Regions from separate parts of the Psychrobacillus sp. NPDC093180 genome, predicted to be linked through region 2. Evidence: a T-box and tRNA genes for the amino acid it is inferred to sense, from the RefSeq annotation. Region 2 holds a T-box; the other holds one or more tRNA genes.
The links. A T-box is a leader RNA that pairs with one kind of tRNA and senses whether it is charged. The one in region 2 lies ahead of serS (serine--tRNA ligase), so its partner is inferred to be a tRNA-Ser.
Positions count from the first base shown of each region.

Region 1: it encodes a tRNA-Ser, which carries the amino acid that the T-box ahead of serS (serine--tRNA ligase) is inferred to sense. The anticodon was not compared.

Region 1 is NZ_JBIVOJ010000001.1:1,162-4,502, reverse strand. It holds gene ACIP9W_RS00130 (ammonium transporter) at 1-774, shown strand, start outside; tRNA gene ACIP9W_RS00125 (tRNA-Glu) at 1,829-1,900, opposite strand; tRNA gene ACIP9W_RS00120 (tRNA-Ser) at 1,909-1,999, opposite strand; tRNA gene ACIP9W_RS00115 (tRNA-Asn) at 2,006-2,080, opposite strand; tRNA gene ACIP9W_RS00110 (tRNA-Glu) at 2,299-2,370, opposite strand; tRNA gene ACIP9W_RS00105 (tRNA-Ser) at 2,380-2,470, opposite strand; tRNA gene ACIP9W_RS00100 (tRNA-Asn) at 2,477-2,551, opposite strand; tRNA gene ACIP9W_RS00095 (tRNA-Ile) at 2,556-2,632, opposite strand; tRNA gene ACIP9W_RS00090 (tRNA-Gly) at 2,638-2,711, opposite strand; tRNA gene ACIP9W_RS00085 (tRNA-Phe) at 2,719-2,794, opposite strand; tRNA gene ACIP9W_RS00080 (tRNA-Asp) at 2,853-2,928, opposite strand; tRNA gene ACIP9W_RS00075 (tRNA-Met) at 2,932-3,008, opposite strand; tRNA gene ACIP9W_RS00070 (tRNA-Ser) at 3,037-3,129, opposite strand; tRNA gene ACIP9W_RS00065 (tRNA-Ile) at 3,142-3,218, opposite strand; tRNA gene ACIP9W_RS00060 (tRNA-Met) at 3,225-3,298, opposite strand; tRNA gene ACIP9W_RS00055 (tRNA-Ala) at 3,320-3,341, opposite strand, start outside.
Region 2 is NZ_JBIVOJ010000025.1:7,294-10,634, reverse strand. It holds gene pdxR (MocR-like pyridoxine biosynthesis transcription factor PdxR) at 1-114, opposite strand, end outside; gene pdxS (pyridoxal 5'-phosphate synthase lyase subunit PdxS) at 222-1,106, shown strand; gene pdxT (pyridoxal 5'-phosphate synthase glutaminase subunit PdxT) at 1,109-1,702, shown strand; T-box leader at 1,726-1,941, shown strand; gene serS (serine--tRNA ligase) at 1,996-3,270, shown strand; gene tadA (tRNA adenosine(34) deaminase TadA) at 3,290-3,341, opposite strand, start outside.

The sequences.
Region 1 (3,341 bases), on a different contig from region 2:
TTCGTAGCAGCAACACTTTTAGGTCCTCGCCTCGGAAAATATAGCAATGGTAAAGTGAATGTTATACCTGGCCACAGTATTCCTCTCGGTGCTTTAGGAGTTTTCATCTTATGGGTTGGCTGGTTTGGATTTAATGGAGCAAGTACCTTAGCTGCCGACCCTACTCTTGTCCCTCAAATTATTGCAAATACTTTATTTGCTGCTTCTGCCGGAGTTTTATCTACCGCTTTTTATACGAAACTAAGATTTAAAAAATTGGACGCCTCTCTTACTTTAAACGGTGCACTAGCAGGTTTAGTAAGTATTACGGCTGGTGCTGCTAATGTCTCTCTCATGAGTTCTATCTTAATTGGTTTACTTGCAGGTATTATTATGACAGAAGGAGTTCGCTTCTTAGATGTTATATTAAAAGTCGATGATCCTGTTGGAGCAATAGCAGTTCATGGGATAACTGGGATTTGGGGAACGATAGCTGTTGGACTATTTGAAACTTCAAGTGGACTCTTTGTAGGTGGAGGAGCGAGCTTGATCGTTGTTCAGATATTAGGAATTTTAGCTGTTATTGTTTGGGTTTCTATTACTGTTTCCGGCTTTTTGTTTGCCGTAAAAGTATTTAGTCCGATTCGTGTATCCAATGAGGAGGAAACTGCTGGACTTGATTTTGTAGAGCATGGTTCCCAAGCATATGAACTGAACGATGTATTTCCTGGCATTAGCACAAAAACAGAAGGATTTGCTCAACGCTTAACGGAACTAGGAAAAGCTACTAATTAGGGTTCTCATTCTTCTGAAGACAGAACAAAACTGCTAAAGTACCTACCTCTGGACAATTTAGCTTATGGGAACGATTAAATGGAATAACGCAGAGAATAGGGAAACTGTGCGGTAAAGCTTTATTAGGTATCCGCCGTGATTTTCGCTACATTCGGATGCTTTCCGTGGGGTGAGCGATGAGCCATCCCTTCCGCTTTGGGCGTCATTGGGATGTCTCATTAGCCCAGGGAATAAAGGCTAAGAGCGCCACATCGTGTGGCAACGCCTTTGAAACCAACGTCCTGTTGGCCTCCACAGGAGTCGCCGCTTGTAGCGAAAATCAATGGCAATATCTTTTTTATTAATGATCGACTTGCTAAAAACATAATCATCAACAGTTTTTTGACTAGGCAAATCCAATAAATGGCTAAGGGCAACCAAACAGCTATCGAAGGCAACCAATTCTAGTCTGTGAGCGACCAAATCACTGTTGAGAGCAACTAGGTCTAGTCTAAAGCAACCAAATTACTTCTGAGAGCAACCAATTTTCATAAAACAAGTTTACTTGGAGTGAGACGCCGATATGGATGAACGTTATTTAGGATTACTTTATAAAAAGCTTCCGCTTGCTCGGCTTTGTCGCGTTCACGTAGGACTTTGTCGTGTTCGCAGCTCATTATGTCACATTAAACCATTTATTGGAATTTATTAGTTGGAGAACATCTGAATAAGTTTCATTTGTTAAACAGTGACGCTGATTAGATAGCGTTATCCTCCATAGATTGTAGCGAAAGGGCGTCGACTCCAGCCGGAATAGCTTGAGCTGAAGACCCTGGACAGAGCGTAGCGAAGGAAGCGACTGAAGCCAAGCCGGCGGAAAGCGTACGCCCTGCAGCGGAAATCTTAGCGGATTCTTCATTCCATTCACTACTTCGCAGTTTCCCTATACCACGATTAAATTAAAGCATGTCGTTCCTTATAATCTTTTTAAAAAGTTCCCTCATGTCTAAACCTTTTATAGTTTCCTAACCAATGAAAAAAGCATGCTTCCTAATTGGAAACATGCTTTTTATAATGACCCCTACGGGATTCGAACCCGTGTTACCGCCGTGAAAGGGCGGTGTCTTAACCGCTTGACCAAGGGGCCAAACTATATGGCGGAGAAGGAGGGATTTGAACCCTCGCGCCGGTTGCCCGACCTACACCCTTAGCAGGGGCGCCTCTTCAGCCACTTGAGTACTTCCCCATATATTGGCTCCGAAGGTAGGACTCGAACCTACGACCAATCGGTTAACAGCCGATTGCTCTACCACTGAGCTACTTCGGAATAATAATAATCCTAAATTGGACTAAAAGCATTGACCTCAAGTTTTTAGGCATACGCTTTAATCAGGAGACTAATTGACCTCTTATTAAAGGTATAGAGAGAAAAAATCGAACTCTCATTAAGTTTTACAGAAATAGAAAAAGCTACTTATTAAATGATATTGATCACTCTTAAAGATTGAAAAAAGCATGTTTCCTAATAGGATACATGCTTTAAAATGACCCCTACGGGATTCGAACCCGTGTTACCGCCGTGAAAGGGCGGTGTCTTAACCGCTTGACCAAGGGGCCAAACATATATGGCGGAGAAGGAGGGATTTGAACCCTCGCGCCGGTTGCCCGACCTACACCCTTAGCAGGGGCGCCTCTTCAGCCACTTGAGTACTTCCCCATATGTTGGCTCCGAAGGTAGGACTCGAACCTACGACCGATCGGTTAACAGCCGATTGCTCTACCACTGAGCTACTTCGGAATAATGGTGGGCCTAAATGGACTCGAACCATCGACCTCACGCTTATCAGGCGTGCGCTCTAACCAGCTGAGCTATAGGCCCATTATTGGAGCGGGTGAAGAGAATCGAACTCTCATCATCAGCTTGGAAGGCTGAGGTTTTACCACTAAACTACACCCGCATTACTATGGTGGCTCAGGACGGAATCGAACCGCCGACACAAGGATTTTCAGTCCTTTGCTCTACCGACTGAGCTACTGAGCCTCTTCAATTTTTATTTACTTGTCCTAAATCTAAAACTAATAAACTTAAATTAATTTAATGGCGGTCCCGACCGGGATCGAACCGGCGATCTCCTGCGTGACAGGCAGGCATGTTAACCGCTACACCACGGGACCATTTGGTTGCGGGGACAGGATTTGAACCTGTGACCTTCGGGTTATGAGCCCGACGAGCTACCGAACTGCTCCACCCCGCGATAATAATATATGTATTAGTTTTAAAAATGGAGGAGGAAGAGGGATTCGAACCCCCGCGCGGTATGACCCGCCTGTCGGTTTTCAAGACCGATCCCTTCAGCCAGACTTGGGTATTCCTCCGGAATATGTTGATGGTGGACCTTGCAGGACTCGAACCTGCGACCGGACGGTTATGAGCCGTCTGCTCTAACCAACTGAGCTAAAGGTCCTAAATATAGCGGCAGAGGGAGTCGAACCCACGACCTTTCGGGTATGAACCGAGTGCTCTAGCCAACTGAGCTACACCGCCAAGAATTTTACTTTAATAATATGGTGGAGCCTAGCGGGATCGA
Region 2 (3,341 bases):
TTTAACACCCTCTTCAATTGTTCCATTAATAATTGCTTGTTTTATTTCTGTATATAATTGTTCATATAGAGGAATTATTGAGTCCGTTTCAAGCTGAAACATAAGAAAATCCATTTTATCACCTATCTGACCACTTCAATTTTATACATTCTGATACTTTTCATATGGTCATATTTTATTATACTAAAGATTATAACAATTTGGAGGGAAAAAATATGACAATCAATCAAACAGGTACAGATAGAGTAAAACGTGGAATGGCTGAAATGCAAAAAGGTGGCGTTATTATGGACGTTATCAATGCAGAGCAAGCAAAAATTGCGGAAGCAGCAGGTGCTGTTGCAGTAATGGCACTAGAACGTGTACCTTCAGATATTCGTGCAGCAGGTGGGGTTGCTCGCATGGCAGATCCACGTATTATGGAAGAAGTAATGGGTGCGGTAACTATTCCAGTAATGGCAAAGGCACGTATTGGGCATATCACGGAAGCACGTATTTTGGAAGCGATGGGTGTCGATTATATTGATGAATCCGAAGTATTAACACCTGCAGATGAAGAATATCACTTACGTAAAAGTGAATTTACGGTTCCATTCGTATGTGGATGTAAGGATTTAGGAGAAGCAGCTCGTCGTATTGGCGAAGGTGCTTCCATGCTTCGTACGAAAGGAGAACCTGGAACAGGAAATATCGTAGAAGCGGTTCGTCATTTACGTAAAGTGAATGCACATGTTCGTAAAATTGTTCATATGAACGAAGATGAACTGATGACAGAAGCAAAAATTTTAGGAGCACCATATGAGGTATTATTACAAATTAAGCATAATGGTAAATTGCCAGTTGTAAACTTTGCAGCAGGCGGTGTTGCAACCCCAGCAGATGCTGCTTTAATGATGGAGCTTGGAGCAGATGGTGTATTTGTAGGTTCAGGTATTTTCAAATCAGAAAACCCTGAGAAATTTGCACGTGCTATCGTGGAAGCTACGACACATTATCAAGATTATAATTTGCTCGTAGAGATTTCTAAAGACTTAGGAATTCCAATGAAGGGAATTGAAATTTCCCGTTTGTCGGCTGAAGAGCGTATGCAAGATAGAGGATGGTAATGATGGTTAAAATAGGAGTTTTAGCACTTCAAGGTGCGGTAAGTGAACATATTAGATCTATCGAAGCTTGTGGAGTAGAGGCAATGATCGTTAAAGGTAAAGACGATTTGACACTTGTAGACGGCTTAATTTTACCAGGTGGAGAAAGTACAACCATGCGTAAATTAATGGATCGACATAATATGCTTACACCTCTTAAAGAATTTGCTACAGCAGGAAAGCCTATGTTTGGTACTTGTGCAGGTCTAATATTACTTGCTCAAAAAATAGTTGGGTATGATTTTTCACATATTGGTGTATTAAATGCTACAGTAGAGCGTAATTCTTTTGGTCGCCAAGTAGATAGTTTTGAAACAAACCTTGAAGTGAAGGATATCGCAACTGATTTTCCTGCTGTTTTTATAAGAGCCCCCCATATTGTAGAAGTAGAGTCAGATATAGAAATACTTGCAATGCATGAAGACAAAATAGTGATGGTTAGACAAGGACATTTACTAGGATGCTCTTTTCATCCAGAGTTAACGAGCGATCATCGGATTACTGCATATTTTACTGAAATGGTAAAGGAATCGCTTGCCAAAAGAGTTGCTGTATAGTAAAGTGATAGTAATTTCATGATTAAAAAACGATGATAGGAAGTAGTAACAAGCACGTTTTTTTTAGAGAGTCAGCGGTTGGTGGAAGCTGGCAGAAACCCTTGTGAATCCATCCTTTGAGTTGAGCGACTGAATGGTTAGTAAGTCGTATCCGGTTGAAAAGCCGTTATTTTACAAGCGGATTTGACATATGGTCAAGTCAATCAGGGTGGCAACGCGGGTATGCTCTCGTCCCTTTTATAAGGGATGAGGGCTTTTTTGTCGTTTTTGACTAAAAATTAGGAGGAATTTACATGTTAGACGTGAAATTTGTACGAGAAAATTACGAAGCAGTAAAAGCGAAGTTAGCAAAACGTGGAGAAGAAATTTCTGAATTTGATCAATTTCAACCATTAGATCAAAAACGCAGAGAACTGATTGCTAAAACAGAAGTACTAAAGGCTGAAAGAAATGAATTCTCTCAAAAAATTTCAGAAATGAAACGTAATAAAGAAAATGCAGATGATATTATTGCTCGTATGCGTGAAGTTGGCGATGAGATCAAAGCATTGGATGACGAATTACGTGCAGTGGAAGAAAAGTTTGATCATATGATGATGCGCGTTCCAAATATCCCACATGATAGTGTTCCAATTGGCGATTCAGAAGATGATAATGTAGAAATTCGTACATGGGGAGAAGTGCCTTCATTTGATTTTGAAACGAAAGCACATTGGGATATTGCCACTGATTTAAAAATAGTTGATTTTGAACGTGCAGCTAAGGTAACGGGAAGTCGTTTTGCCTTTTATCGTGGGTTGGGTGCAAGACTAGAGCGTGCTTTGATAAACTTCATGATGGACTTGCATGCTGAAGAGCACGGCTATGAAGAAATGCTTCCTCCTTATTTAGCAAATCGCACAAGTTTGACTGGTACTGGTCAGCTACCAAAGTTTGAAGAAGATGCATTTTTAATAAACGAAGAAGATTATTTCTTAATCCCAACTGCAGAAGTTCCAGTAACGAATTTTTACCGTGATGAGATTTTAGATGGAGCAGCATTACCTCAAGCATTTACTGCTTTTAGTGCTTGTTTCCGTTCAGAAGCAGGATCTGCAGGACGCGATACAAGAGGTTTAATACGTCAACATCAATTTAACAAAGTAGAACTAGTACGTTTTGTTAAGCCAGAAGAATCTTATGAGCAGTTGGAGTTACTTACGGGCCATGCAGAAAAAGTGTTGCAGTTATTAGGTTTACCATACCGTGTGCTTCATATGTGTACAGCGGATTTAGGATTTACCGCTGCCAAAAAATATGATTTAGAAGTTTGGTTACCAAGTTACGGAGAGTACAAAGAAATTTCTTCTTGCAGTAACTTCGAAGATTTCCAAGCTCGTCGTGCTGGTATCCGCTTTAGAAGAGAGACGGGTGCTAAACCAGAATATGTGCACACTTTGAATGGAAGTGGACTTGCACTAGGACGTACTGTTGCTGCTATTTTAGAGAACTATCAACAACCAGATGGAACAGTAGTTGTACCAGAAGTTTTAGTGCCATATATGGGCGGTAAAACTGTTATTAAGTAACAAAGAAAAGAACCAGAAACTATAATCTCTTCTGGTTCTTTTTTTGTGCTCTAAGATTTCGAAAAAATTGA